Regions from separate parts of the Kitasatospora cineracea genome, predicted to be linked through region 1. Evidence: riboswitches for the same ligand, from Rfam matches in the RefSeq annotation. Region 1 holds a riboswitch; each other region holds the start of a gene.

Region 1 (4,423 bases):
GGTGAGGGTGCCGGTGTGCAGCTCGCCGACCCGGCCGGTCTCGCCCTCCCAGGTCCAGAAGACCTTCACGGTCAGGGCGGTGAGGTCCATGACGTGGCTGACGGTGATGCCGCTGCGCTCCGTCCAGGAGACGAACCAGACGCCGGGGGCGACGGCCGCGACGTGCAGCGGGACGTCCTCGTACTGGCCGGCCGACTCGCCGAGGCCCTCCCAGCGCAGCCGGGTGCCGTCCGCGGAGTAGGAGTTGCGGAAGGAGGCGCCGTTGTCGACCTCGAAGAGGTAGGTGCGGCCGGCGAAGCCCGGCAGGGGGGCGTTCATGGAGGTCCTCGGTCCTTCGGGCGGGTCGGATCGGCGGGCGGGCGCGACCGGGCCGGCCGCACCCGCCCAACCTATCGGACCGGGGCTCCGGTCAGCAGCCGAAGTCGACGCGGCGGAACGACACGTAGTGGTCGGCCGTGTAGTAGTCCTCGTGGTGGAGCTTGCCGGTGATGATCCGCCGGGTGCCGCGGGTCGGGCTGCCCGGGGTGATCACGGTGTACTCGTGGTAGTAGCCGGTGGACTGCGCGGGCAGGACGCCCTCGCGGTTCTGGAACACCACGCCGTCCTGCGAGTACGGGAACGGCCCGCCCGCGTCGATCAGGCGGATGGTGTCGCGGCCCTGGCTGGGCAGCGCCGTGTAGCAGATGTTCCCGCTGACGGCGGCGTGCGCCTGGCCGGCGGCCACGGCGGTCGGGGCGAGGGTCAGCAGGCCGAGGGCGGCGACCGAGACGGCACGGATCTTCAACGCGCGTAGAGTCATTCGCATGCCAGCAGTGTGACGCCCCGTCGGGTCCGGCGGAACCCTTGGCGCGAACACTTCATCCCCGGGCCACCGCCGCACCACCCCGCCGCCGCGTGCCGGACCGCCACCAGCGGCGTCCGCGGGGTGTGGTCCTGACACATGGGGCCCGGACGCCACCGCCCCTACCGTGACCTGACCCCCCGTCACCCCCGTCCGAGGAGGCCCGGTGCGCCACCCGCTCAGGTCCCTGTCCGCCGCACTGCTGGCCGCGGCGCTGCTCGCGCTCGGCCCCGCACCCGCGCACGCCGCCACCGCCGCGCCCGGCTACCTGACCCGGGAGGCCGCGTTCCCCGCCCCCGGCAACGGCTGGGCCCAGGTCGAGCGCTACCTCGACACCACCACCGGCTTCCGGCAGGAGCAGTACCCCGCCGACGGGCGCGGCGACCAGGACGGCGCCCGGGTCACCTACTTCGGCGCCGCCCGCCCCTACTCCGGGCGCTTCCTGCTGTACAGCGCCCAGGGCTGGGACACCGCCCCCGGCACGCCGGTGCTGCTGGTGCACGGCGCCAACGACAACGCCGACCGGGCCTGGGCGAACCCCGGCGAGAGCGGCGGCTGCGGCGCGCCGAACTGCCCCGCCACCGGCATGGCGCAGGCGCTCGCCGCCGCCGGGCACCGGGTGTTCGCCATCGGCTTCGCGCACAAGCAGGGCGACAACCTGCAGCAGGCTCAGGCGGTCGGCGACGCGCTCGCCCTGGTCCGGGCCCGCACCGGCGCCGCCCAGGTCGACCTGGTCGCCTGGAGCAAGGGCGAGGTCGCGGCCCGCGCCTACGTCTCCTCGGTCAAGCCGTCCTGGGGCCGGGCCTACGCGGGCGACGTCCGCCGGCTGGTCACCCTCGGCGGCCCCAACGGCGGCCTCGACTACAGCTACGCCCACGGCTGGGCGTTCTCCCTCGCCACCTGGCCCGCCTGCGGCGGCACCGCCAACGCGCCCTCCCCGCACCTGTACATGACCTGCTACGGCACCTACACCGCCCAGCCCTGCCTGGGCGTCCTGCCCACCGGCGGCTACGACTGCTTCCCCGGCCAGCGCCAACTGCTCGCCCGCTGGGACGGCCGCTACGGCCTCGACACCGCCATGCAGGACTGGTGGACCACGTACTACGGCGGCCAGGGCTACTACACCTCCGGGCAGGGCATCCAGGCCGCCATCGACGCCGGCTCGCTGATCGCACCGCTCCAGCGGGCCGGCGTGCCGGCCGCCGTGCCCGGCTACCTGCTGGCGGGCGGCTCGGCGGACATCCCCGGCATCCTGAACGAGACCCGCGGCCCCAGCGACGGCCTGGTGCTCACCGCCAGCGCGCTGGACACCACCGGCGTCCCGACGGTCGGCGGCACCGCGCTGCTCGGCGGCCTCAACCACCTGGAACTCGCCTGGGCCCCCGCCGCGACCGCCCAGGTCAGCGCCTGGCTGGGATGACGGACCGCGATGTGAGAGTGCTCTCAGCGGGCCCCGGACCCTTGGAGACAAAGCGACAATCTGCCTAGCCTGCGGGTGCGTCCAGGACCGGACGCACCCGCCGACGGGACGCCGAATCCCGCCCGACCGACGGCGTCGTCCCACAGCAACAGACCACGGGCGGGAGCGGGGGACCCACGGCAGTACGCCGCGCCTTCCCCCGCCCCTGCCCGGCGGGCCCGGGTGCGGTTCGGCCCTGTCCGGCCGATCTTGCCGGGCGCGCGACGCCGGATCTCCCCCAGCCCCAAGGGGGGCTGGGAGGTGCCCCCTTCGGCTGGAAGCACCGGCCCAACACCCGAGTACATCCAGTACGAGGGCGTCGGGCCGGCACTCCCAGCCGGGCGCCCGACGTCGCGCGCCGATCCGACAAGATCGACCGGACAGGGCCTCGGGGTGAAGCCGCGCCTGCGCGCGGCCGGGCGGCCTCGGCGCCCGAACCCGACAGCTCACCTCGCAGGCGTCGCGGAGGAACCCGTCCCATGCGACCCATGCCCCTTGCCACCCCCGCCCGCCTCGGCGTGCTGGCCGGCGCCGCCGCGCTGGTCGGCGTGCCGCTGGCCGCCGGACCCGCCGGCGCCGCCACCGCCACCACCGTCGTCCAGGACCGGCTCGCCCCGGCCGGGATGACCGCCGGCAGCGCGAGCACCGCCTCGCTGACCCTGCACGCGAACCGCTGCTTCACCGCGAAGACCGTCGGCGTCGGCATCCGCGACGCGGCCGGCGCCAACCTCGACTTCCCCGGCAGCGCGAGCAACGTCCGGATCTGCTCCGGCGGCGTCACCGTCACCACCGGCGCGCGCACCCTGCCGGCCGGCACCTACACCCAGTTCGGGTTCTGGCAGGACACCGCGGGCGGCTGGCACAACCTGCCCTCGCGCACCCTCACCGTCGCCGGCGCCACCACCGCGCCGACCGCGCCGACGGCCCCGACCACGCCCACCACGCCGACGGCGCCGGACCCGGCCCCGGGCCAGGCGCCCGTCCCCGGCAAGTCGCTGACCTGGTCGGAGGAGTTCTCCGGGCCGATCGCCTGGGGCAGCAAGTGGACCGGCGACCGCAGCAGCGCCTACCGCTACGGCAGCCACAACCCCGACGACAACAAGCTGGACTGGCTGGCCCCGTCCGCCGTCACCGTCTCCGGCGGCGTCGCCACCTTCACCGCCACCCCCTCCGCGCACACCCTGGAGAACGGCAAGCAGGCCTGGGACACCGGCCTGCTCACCACCGAGTACAGCAAGGACGGCTTCCAGGTCCGCACCGGCGACTACATCGAGGCCCGGGTGAAGCTGCCCGCCGGCACCGGCGCCTGGCCCGCGCTGTGGACCTGGAAGGACGGCAACAACGAGATCGACAGCTTCGAGTACCACCCGGACAACCCGAACCTGCTCGAACTCTCCAACCGGATCCGCTCCGGCCTGAAGTACCACACCGACGCCAACGCGATCGCCCCCGACCGCTGGGTCACCGTCGGCACCTACTACGGCGCCGACTCGGTCGACTGGTACGTCAACGGGGCGAAGGTGTTCTCCGACGGCACCGGCGTCGGCGCGAACTGGTCGGCCTACCCGATCCTCAACCTGTCGCTCAGCGCCGGCCAGTACCACCCGGCGGCGAGCGGCAGCGCGCCGGTCTCGTTCAGCGCCGACTACCTGCGGGTCTACCGCTGACGGTCCCTCACGAGACGGTGAGCGCGAACGCCGTCCGGTCGTTCGCCGGGACGCGGTCGTCCGCGCTCACCACCCGCAGCTGCCCCACGGTCCGCAGGCCGTGGGGCAGCTGCGCGTCCGCCCGCACCGGCACCAGCGCCGTCGCCGACCGCAGCGGCGGCAGGCCCGCCGGGAACACGCAGCTGACGGTCCGCCCGGCGGCCGTGCACGAGGACGGGAAGTACGGCCCCTCCGGGGCGAAGCCCGGCGGCAGCTCCACCACCACCGTGAACGGCGAACCCGTCGTCTGCGGACCGCCGTTGGCGACGAAGGCGTGCACCGTCGTCACCCCGCCCGGCGCCACCGGGTCCGGATCCAGCCGCACCACCCGCAGGTCCGAGTCCGAGGGGGCGGCGGCCGCGCCCAGCGCCCCCAGGGCGAGCAGGGGCGCGGCCAGCAGGGCGGGGAGACGGTGCA
Region 2 (4,423 bases), on a different contig from region 1:
CCTGGGTGGCCTGGTCGAACTCCTTCATGCGCTCGAGGCGCTTGACGGAGTCGGCGCGGAGCTCCTCGAGGGTGTCGAACTCGCTCGCCAGCTGCGCGAACTCGTCGTCCAGCTCGGGGAGTTCCTTCTCCTGGACGGTGGTCACGGTGACGGTGACCTCGGAGTCCTTGCCGACCTGGGTGCCGCCCTTGAGGGTGGTGGTGAAGGTCTTGGACTCGCCGGCGGACAGGCCGACCACGGCCTCGTCGATGCCGTCCAGCAGGCGGCCGGAGCCGATCTCGTAGCTCACGCCGGTGGCGGTGCCGTCCTCCGGCACCTCGCCGTCGACCTTGGCCTCCAGGTCGATCACCACGATGTCGTTCTCGCCCGCGGCGCGCTCGACGTCCTTGACGGAGGCGAAGCGCTCGCGCAGCTGCTCGAGGGACTTCTCGACGTCCTCGTCGCCGACCACGACCGGGTCGACCACGACCGCGATCTCGGCGAACTCGGGGAGGGTGACCTCGGGGCGCACGTCGACCTCGGCGGTGAACTTGAGGTCCCCGCCGTCGGCCAGGTTCTCGACACCCTCGATGTCGGTGATGTCGGGCTGGCCCAGCACGTCGATCTGGCCCTCGTCGACGGCCTGCGTGTAGAAGCGCGGAAGCGCGTCGTTGACGGCCTCCTCCAGCACCGCGCCACGACCGAAGCGCTGGTCGATCACCTTGTTCGGGATCTTGCCCTTGCGGAAGCCCGGAACGGTGACCTGCTGGTTGATCTTCTTGTACGCCGCGTCGAGGCTGGGCTTGAGCTCCTCGAAGGGCACCTCGACGGTGAGTCGAACCCGGGTCGGGTTCAGAGTCTCGACGGCGCTCTTCACGGTTGGGTCTCCTAGGGGGCTTGCGGTCAGGGCGATAGGCGGTTGGGGCTGCAATGCTGTCCGTACTACCGCCAGCGGTCCATCCTACCGGTACCACGAAAGCGACTGTGCCCGGCACCTGGGTGCGGACGGGAGCGGGGACGGCGGCGCCGGGCCGCAACGACAACAGGGCCCCGCCACCGACGAGACCCTGCCGCACACGGTCGGGGTGACCGGATTCGAACCGACGGCCTTCCGCTCCCAAAGCGGACGCGCTACCAAACTGCGCCACACCCCGTGGTGCCGAGCAGAAGAGTACACGTCGACCCGCCCCCGACCGGGGCGATATCGGCGAGCCGACAACGGGGAAGGAGTGTGCAATCCACCGACCCGACCAGGTACGCTGGGGCCGTCCTCACCACCGCTGCGGTGGCGGGGCGCTTTCCTGCGGGTGTAGCTCAATGGTAGAGCCCCAGTCTTCCAAACTGGTCACGCGAGTTCGATTCTCGTCACCCGCTCCACGACAGGGCCCCGACCGCGACGCGGTCGGGGCCCTCGCCGTTCCCCGCCCCGCGGGCGGCCTCTCCCCTCCGTCCCGGACCCGGGAACAGCCCGAAGGCCCCGCGCAGCGGAGCGCGGGGCCTTCGGGGGTGTGGTGCCGGGGGTCAGACGTTGACGCCGTGGGCGGCCAGGTAGGCGACCGGGTCGATGTCGGAGCCGTAGTCCGGGGTGGTGCGGATCTCGAAGTGCAGGTGCGGGCCGGTGACGTTGCCGGTGGCGCCGGACAGGCCGATCTGCTGCCCCGCCGTCACGGACTGGCCGGCCGAGACGGAGATCGAGGAGAGGTGCGCGTACTGGGCGTACTTGCCGTCGGCGAGCTTGATGACGACCTGGTTGCCGTAGGCGCCGCCGTTGCCGGCCGAGACCACGGTGCCGTTGGCGACGGCCTTGAGGCTGGTGCCGGTGGAGACCGGGAAGTCGATGCCGGTGTGGTAGCCGCTGGACCAGCTGGAGCCCGCCACCTTGTAACCGGTGGTGACGCTGCCCGGTGCGGGGGCGACGTAGCCGGAGGAGGAGCTCGCGGCGGAGCTGCCGGAGGTGGTGGCGGTCGACGACTTCGCGGCGGACGAGGAGGAGGACGAGGACGTCGACTTCTGGGTCGGAGCCGGGGCCTGGGTCTGGGTCTGGGTCTGCGCCTTGGCCTTCGCGGTGCCGGTGCTGCTCGACTTGGTCGAGGTCTTCGGGGCGGCGGCGGGGGCCGCGGCGTCCGAGGAGGCGGCCGGGGCGGACGAAGTCGCCGCGGCGGCCTGGCCGTTGACGGTCAGCTGCTGGCCCGGGTAGATCAGGTTCGGGTTGCCGCCGATGACCGAGCGGTTGTCCTGGTAGAGCTTCTCCCAGCCGCCGTCCACGTTCTTCGCGGCGGCGATCTTGGAGAGGGTGTCGCCGGAGGCGACCTTGTAGGTCTCGGCCGCGGCCTGCTGGGCGGCGGAGCCGGTGGTGTCGGCGACGGGGGTGGCGTCGACCGAGACGTTGGCCCACTGGCGGCCGCCGTCGTGCTGGTCGGCGGTGTGCGCGGAGGCGGCGGTGACCGGGAGGCCGACCGCGGCGCCGGCGACGCCGGCGGCGATGGCGATGCGGACGACGGTGGCCAGGCGCGGCTTGCGGTGCTTGCCCTGAGCGGACATGAAGCTGTTCCTCTCCGACGCCTGCGAGGTGAGCTGTCGGGTTCGGGCGAGAGTTGCCCGGCCGCGGTCTCCGCGGCTTCACCCCGAGCCGTCCCCGTGCGTTCCGGGTCCGGCGTACTACCTGTGGTTCCCCCGCTCCTGCCGTGGCGTGGTCTCTGGTCGGCACCGGGCGGCGGCAGGACTAGGCGTTCCGCTCGGCGGCCAGCCCGGCCGATGTCCGGGCTGCGGAGGAAGCAAAACCCACGGTTCGCGGAGCTGGCAAGCGCCGGTAGGCCCCGGTCCCGGGCTCGGGAGGGGGCTGACGGTCCGCCAGGTCACGCTCCGCCGACGGCGGGCTGCGGTGCGCGTACGGGATCATGACGATGCGCCCACGAACCACATACGGTGGGCGACTTCGGCCACCGTATGCGCCCGGGCGCTGACCTGGCGTGACGGAGCGGGTGACCCTGGTCACCCGCGGGCGGGACTTTGGTCCGGAACGGGGGTGCCCCCGCCCCTCGGAACGCGCTCCCCCCGGTGCCGGCGGGGTGTCAGCCCGCGATGCCGGCGATGGCCTTGGAGACCGAGTTGAGGAACTGCTGGATCGGACCGGCCATGGTCGACTGGCTGAGCATGAAGCCGAACAGCGCGGCGACGATGGCGTGCCCGCCCTTCATCTGCTTGTTGCGGATGAAGATGGCGACGATGACGCCGAACAGGACAAGGGCGGAGACGGAGAAGGCCACCGGGACTCACTTCCTCGATTCGTGGCGGGGATTCAGGTCGGAACCGCCGACGGCTCCAGGCGGAAACCGGCCCCTGCCCCCCGTGTCCCCACCACTCCATCCGGACTCAGTGTGGTCGCTCGTGCGGACTGCGTAAAGGACTTGCCCCGTCGCCGGGGGCTCCAACCCGGGTGGTGGGACTGATTTCCGCCGACCGTGACGATAGCGGACGGGTTCTGACGGAGCGTCGGCGGGAGGCGGTCCGCGGCGGCCCGGGCGGCAAACCGGCAGGCAGGCCGGTCGGCGGCCCACCGGCCGGGCCGGGCACCGGAATTGGCCGAAGATCAACGCCCGGGTTTGACACTCCGTGGGCACTCCGTGCACACCGCTCCCCCGCACCCGGCAGCGCTTCCGGGCCACCGCACCGCCGTCGCACCGCCACCGCCCCGACGCCGCTCGACCGCGGCCCCGGCGGGGCTCAGCGGCGCCAGACCAGCAGCACCGCCCGGTCGTCGTTGACGTGTTTGGCCACGCTGTCGATCAGCCGGACCGCGGCCCCGGGGCGGCCGGCCGCCGGGATGGTGGCGACCAGCCGGTCGGCCTCGCCCATCAGCCGGTCCATGCCCTCGCCCAGGTCCCGGCCGGGGACCTCCACCATGCCGTCGGTGCACAGCATCAGCACGTCGCCGGGTCCCAAAGTACCGCGCACGCCTTCGAACTTGGCGCCGTCGTAGACGCCGAGCAGCGGGCCCTCGGCCTCCTTGACCTCCCAGTGGCCCGCCCCGGCCAGGCGGTGCATGCCGGGCAGGTGGCCGGCCGAGAGGAGTTCGTACTCGCCGGTGTCCAGGTCGACCACCAGGTGGACGGCGGTGGCGAAGCCCTCGGCCCAGTCCTGGCGCAGCAGGTAGCCGTTGGCGGCGGGCAGGAAGTCGTGGGCGGGCAGCGAGCCGAGCAGGCCGCCGAAGGCGCCGGAGAGCAGCAGGGCGCGGCTGCCGGCGTCCATGCCCTTGCCGGAGACGTCGGCGAGCACCACTTCGAGCACCGGGCCGGTGCGGGCGGCGACCATGAAGTCGCCGGAGAAGGACTGGCCGCCGGCCGGGCGGAGCGCGGTGTCGGTGTGCCAGCCGTCGGGCAGGTGCGGGACGCGGCCCTGCACCCGGATCCGTTCGCGCAGGTCGAAGAGCATGGTGGAGCCGCCG
Region 3 (4,423 bases), on a different contig from region 1:
CTCCTCGGAGCCGTCCGCGGAGACCGCCAGCAGCGCGGCGGTGTCCCGCCCGGCCACCGCCCGGGCCCGCTGCCCGAGCAGCCGGACGGCGGTCTCCCGCAGCCCGGGGGGCGCCTCGGCGGGCGCGGCGGGGGCCGGGCGGCCGGGCCGCAGCAGGGGCAGCGACAGCTGGGTGGCCCCGGCGGCGGCCAGCAGCAGGGCGGCCCGCCGGGACAGCGGAGCACCGGCCCGCGGCGGCCCGCCGGCCGTCGTCAGGTCGGTGACCAGGGGTTCGTCGACGAGGCTCAGATCCGTACCACCGAGCTGACCGGCATCGCGCTGACGCTCTCGTAGCGGACCCGGGCGCCGGGGTGGGGCGCGTGCACGACGACGCCCCCACCGGCGTACATGCCGACGTGGTGCCTGTCGTTGAAGAAGATCACCAGGTCTCCGGGCCGGGCTTCGGCGAGGCTCACCCGCCGGCCGGCCGAGGCCTGTTCCTGCGAGGTCCGCGGCAGGGTCACTCCGGCCTGCCGCCATGACCAGTACATCAGACCGGAGCAGTCGAAGGTGCCGGGGCCGGTCGATCCGTAGACGTACGGGGAGCCGATCTTCGAGATGGCGGCGGCCAGCGCGGCGGCGGCCCGGTCGGAGGAGGGCGGCTGGTCGCCGAGGTCGATCCGGTCGGTGCCGCGGGTGGCGCGCCGCCGGGCGGCCCGGGCGTCGTCGGCCGCGATCCCGGCCCGGTCGGCGGGGGCGAGGCCGTTCAGCAGCCGCTGGGCCCTGGCCAGCCGTTCGCGGACGTCGTCCTTGGCGGCGGCCAGCCGCTGCCGGGCCTGCTCCAGCTCGGTGAGCTTGGCGCCGGCCTCGTGCCGCCGCTCGTCGAGCCGGCGCGCCCGCTCGGCCACGTCGCGCAGCCGGTCGCCCTGCCGGGCGGTGGCCTGTTCGAGCGAGCGGGCGCCGGTGAGGTAGCCGGCCGGGTCCTGGTCCAGCATCAGCCGGACCGCGGGGTCGATGCCCTGGGCCCGGTACTGGGCGGCGGCGACGGCGCCCAGGTCGCCGCGCAGCCGGTTCAGCTCGTCCTGCCCGGCGGCGACCTGGTCCTGCAGGGTGCCGGCCTCGGCCTGCAGCCGGCGCTGCTGCTCCAGCGCGGCGTTGTACTGCTCGGAGGCCCGCTCGGCCTCCTCGTAGAGCTGGTCGACCTGCGCCTTGACCTGGTCCTTGGTCGGCGCGGGCTCGGCGTGCGCACCGCCGACGGTCAGGCCGAGCGCGCTGGTGGCGGCGGCGGTGAGCGCCAGGGCCCGGGCGAGGCGCTGGACGCCGGGCAGTGGGGTGCGGCGGGGCACGGACACGCGCGACGGCTCCGTTCTGCGACCGGCCTCCGCCGCCGTCCGCGGTCGGACGGCCGTCCTCGCGGGGGCCCGGGGGCAGAGGTTAGCGAGTCGGATCGATCCAGTCCAAACCCTGACAGCACCGAATATTTGACCATGAATCGGACACCCGAACGGAAACGGCCCGGCACCCCGTGCGGGGTACCGGGCCGACGGCTCCGACGGAGCGTCAGATCCGGACGATCCGGTTGATCGGCATGACCGTCGCCGACTCGTAGCGGACCTGCGCGCCGGTGTGCGGGGCGTGGATGATCTGCCCGTTGCCGACGTACATCCCGACGTGGTGCTGGTCGCCGTAGTAGATGATCAGGTCGCCCGGGCGGGCCTTGGAGATGTCGGTGCCCAGGCTGGTACCGGCCCCGGCCTGCGCCTGCGAGGTCCGCGGGATCGACACGCCGGCCTGCTTGTAGGCCCACTGCATCAGCCCGGAGCAGTCGAAGGTGCTCGGGCCGGCCGCGCCGTACGAGTACCAGCTGCCGAGCTTGGAGACGGCCGCGCCGACCGCGTTGCCCGAGAAGCTGGAGGACGCCGGGGCGTTCAGCTCGACCCGGGCGGTGTCGCGGGAGGCCCGCTGCGACTGCTGGGCGGCGTCGGCCTTCGCCCGGGCGTCGTCGGCGGCCTTGGCCTCGGCGGCGGCGAGCTGCTCGCGCTCCTGCTGGGTCAGCGTGTTGAGCAGGTCCTGGGCCTTGGCCAGCTTCGCCTGGACGTCCTCCTTGTCGGCCTTGAGGGCCTTGGTGGTGGTGTCCAGTTCGGCGAGCTTGGACTCGGCCTCCTTGCGCTGCGCGTCGAGCTGCGCCTGCTCGTCCTTGAAGGTCTTCAGCAGGTCGGCCTGGGTGGAGCCGACCGCGTTCAGCGCGCCGGCCTGGCCGAGGAAGGTGTCCGGGCTGCTGGAGAGCATCAGCTGCATGGTCTGCGGCATGCTGCCGGTGCGGTACTGCTCGGCGGCGATGCCGGCCAGCGCCTCGCGGGCGGTGGTGACGTGCTCCTGCTGGCAGGCGAGCTGGTCCTGGAGCTGGCCGACCTGCTGCTGCAGCGCCTGCTGCTTCTCGACCGAGGCGTTCAGCGCCTCGGTCTTGACCTCGGCCTGCTCGTTGAGCTCGTCGACCTGGGCCTTGACCTGGTCCTTGGTCGGCGCGGGGTCGGCGTGCGCACCGCTCTGGGCGGACAGCGCCACGGCAGCGGCGGCGGTGGCAGTGAGAATCGAGACCCGGGCACGGCCGACGGGCTTGGGACGGCGATGGGACGCCACGAAGGCGGACTCCTTCTTCCTCACACCGCCTACCGGGTGAGCTGACGGGTTCGGGCCGGAAGAGATGCCCTACGGCGCTTCACCGACCGCGCGCGGCGGTCGACCGGGCGCCGATTCACCCCGGGGGAACGTGGTTCCCCGGCTCCGTTCGACAGCACCCCCACAGGGGTATCCCCGTCGGCAGACCCGGTGTTGACGGTCTGCCCGCTGCGTCACGGACTCGGCGGCGACCTCCGCCGCCGCCCCCCTTGGGCGATCGACACTGCGGTGGTCGAGGCACGACCCTAGTAACCGATCCGTGATCCGTTCAAATCCTTGTCGGAAAAAAATCTGATTCTGAATCAAACACCCCGGTAAATCTGACCGAACGTGATCGATTCCTTACCCCGAGCACAGCGTTTCCCGCCATTCACCCGGGAAACACCACACCCGGGCGTGTCTCGAATCACAGGGTGATTGCGAGCCGCCCGGGCGTGTCACGACGCGTCAATTGTTGCCCGGTGGGGCGTTTGTCCGATTCGTTGGGCCGTCAGGCCCGCCCCGCTCAGACCCGGCGGATGGTGGAGATCGGCAGGGTGTCGACCTTCATCGTCTTCACCACGTCACCGGTGCGCGGCGCGTGCACCACCAGGCCGTTGCCGATGTACATGCCGACGTGGTGCCGGTCGCCGTAGTAGACGACCAGGTCGCCGGGCTGCGCGTTGTGCCAGTCGGTGCCCACGCTGGTGCCGTAGCTGCCCTGCGACTGCGAGGTGCGCGGCAGCGAGACGCCGGCCTGCTTGTACGCCCACACCATCAGGCCGGAGCAGTCGAAGGTGCTGGAGCCGGTGGCGCCCCACACGTACGCCGAACCCTGCTTGCTGAGCGCGGCCGCCACCGCGGTCGCGGCGTAGCCGCTGGCCGGCGGCAGGCTCTTCGGGTCGATCCGGTCCGCGCTGCGCGAGGCGGTGCCGCCGGAGCCCTGGAGGATCGCGGCGCGGTCCGCGGCGTTCAGCTTGGAGAGCAGCTTCTGCGCCTCGGCGAGCTTGCTCTGCACGTCGTTCTTGGCGTCGTTGAGCGCCTGGGTCTGGCTGTCCAGCTCGTGCAGGACCTGGGCGGCCTCCTGCTTCTGCTGGTCCAGGCGGCGCTGCTGGTCCTTGAGGGACTTGAGCGTCTCGGCCTGGGTGCTGGCCGCCTGCCCGAAGGAGGTGGCCTGGGTGAGGTAGTGGTCCGGGTCCGAGGAGAGCATCAGCTGCATCGACGGGTCGACGCCGCCCTGCCGGTACTGGTCGCCGGCCACCGCCGCCAGCCCGGAGGCCAGCTCGGTCAGCTGCTCCTGGCCGCGGGCCACCTGGTCCTGCAGGTCGTCGGCCTGCTTGCGCAGCTGGTCGGCCCGCTCCTTGGCGCCGTTGTACTTCTCGGCCGACTGCTCCTGCTCCTCGAGCAGCTTGTCGACCTGCGCCTTGACCTCGTCCTTGTTCGGCTGGGCCGGCGCGGCGTGCGCACTGGCCTGGGCCGTCAGGGCGACCGCGGTCGCGGCGGCGGCGGTGAACACGGAGATCCGCGCACGGCTCGGCTGCTTGGGACGGCGGTGGGAGGCCAAGGGTGAGCTCCTTCTTCCTGCTGGACTCACCCCGACGAGTGATGGTCCGGAATATAGGTTTGACGCCAGACCCTAGTGAAGTCCCAGCCCCCGCGTCCACTCCCGGGGGCTTCCGGTTCCACCTCCCCGCCCCCCTTCACCGGACCGTCACACCCCGGCCGCCCGCAGGCCCGCTGACCGCCCCTCAGCTGCGGGCCAGCCGGTTCAGCAGCAGCACCGAGG

What was found. Region 1 has a riboswitch for cyclic di-AMP ahead of EDD39_RS28620 (glycoside hydrolase family 16 protein). Riboswitches for the same ligand answer to the same signal wherever they lie in the genome.
Region 2: it holds a riboswitch for cyclic di-AMP, as region 1 does, so the genes downstream of both, EDD39_RS12705 (M23 family metallopeptidase) here and EDD39_RS28620 (glycoside hydrolase family 16 protein) in region 1, are expected to answer to the same signal.
Region 3: it holds a riboswitch for cyclic di-AMP, as region 1 does, so the genes downstream of both, EDD39_RS15080 (C40 family peptidase) here and EDD39_RS28620 (glycoside hydrolase family 16 protein) in region 1, are expected to answer to the same signal.

The regions. Positions count from the first base shown of each region.
Region 1 is NZ_RJVJ01000002.1:472,128-476,550, reverse strand. It holds gene EDD39_RS28635 (MoaF-related domain-containing protein) at 1-318, opposite strand, end outside; gene EDD39_RS28630 (guanyl-specific ribonuclease) at 410-805, opposite strand; gene EDD39_RS28625 (esterase/lipase family protein) at 1,008-2,261, shown strand; cyclic di-AMP (ydaO/yuaA leader) riboswitch at 2,647-2,775, shown strand; gene EDD39_RS28620 (glycoside hydrolase family 16 protein) at 2,789-3,967, shown strand; gene EDD39_RS28615 (hypothetical protein) at 3,975-4,423, opposite strand, start outside.
Region 2 is NZ_RJVJ01000001.1:2,771,407-2,775,829, reverse strand. It holds gene tig (trigger factor) at 1-856, opposite strand, end outside; tRNA gene EDD39_RS12715 (tRNA-Pro) at 1,060-1,133, opposite strand; tRNA gene EDD39_RS12710 (tRNA-Gly) at 1,283-1,356, shown strand; gene EDD39_RS12705 (M23 family metallopeptidase) at 1,501-2,520, opposite strand; cyclic di-AMP (ydaO/yuaA leader) riboswitch at 2,526-2,645, opposite strand; gene EDD39_RS12700 (hypothetical protein) at 3,051-3,245, opposite strand; gene EDD39_RS12695 (PP2C family protein-serine/threonine phosphatase) at 3,703-4,423, opposite strand, start outside.
Region 3 is NZ_RJVJ01000001.1:3,306,200-3,310,622, reverse strand. It holds gene EDD39_RS15090 (gluzincin family metallopeptidase) at 1-57, opposite strand, end outside; gene EDD39_RS15085 (C40 family peptidase) at 285-1,331, opposite strand; gene EDD39_RS15080 (C40 family peptidase) at 1,540-2,619, opposite strand; cyclic di-AMP (ydaO/yuaA leader) riboswitch at 2,630-2,786, opposite strand; gene EDD39_RS15075 (C40 family peptidase) at 3,164-4,201, opposite strand; gene EDD39_RS15070 (NYN domain-containing protein) at 4,386-4,423, opposite strand, start outside.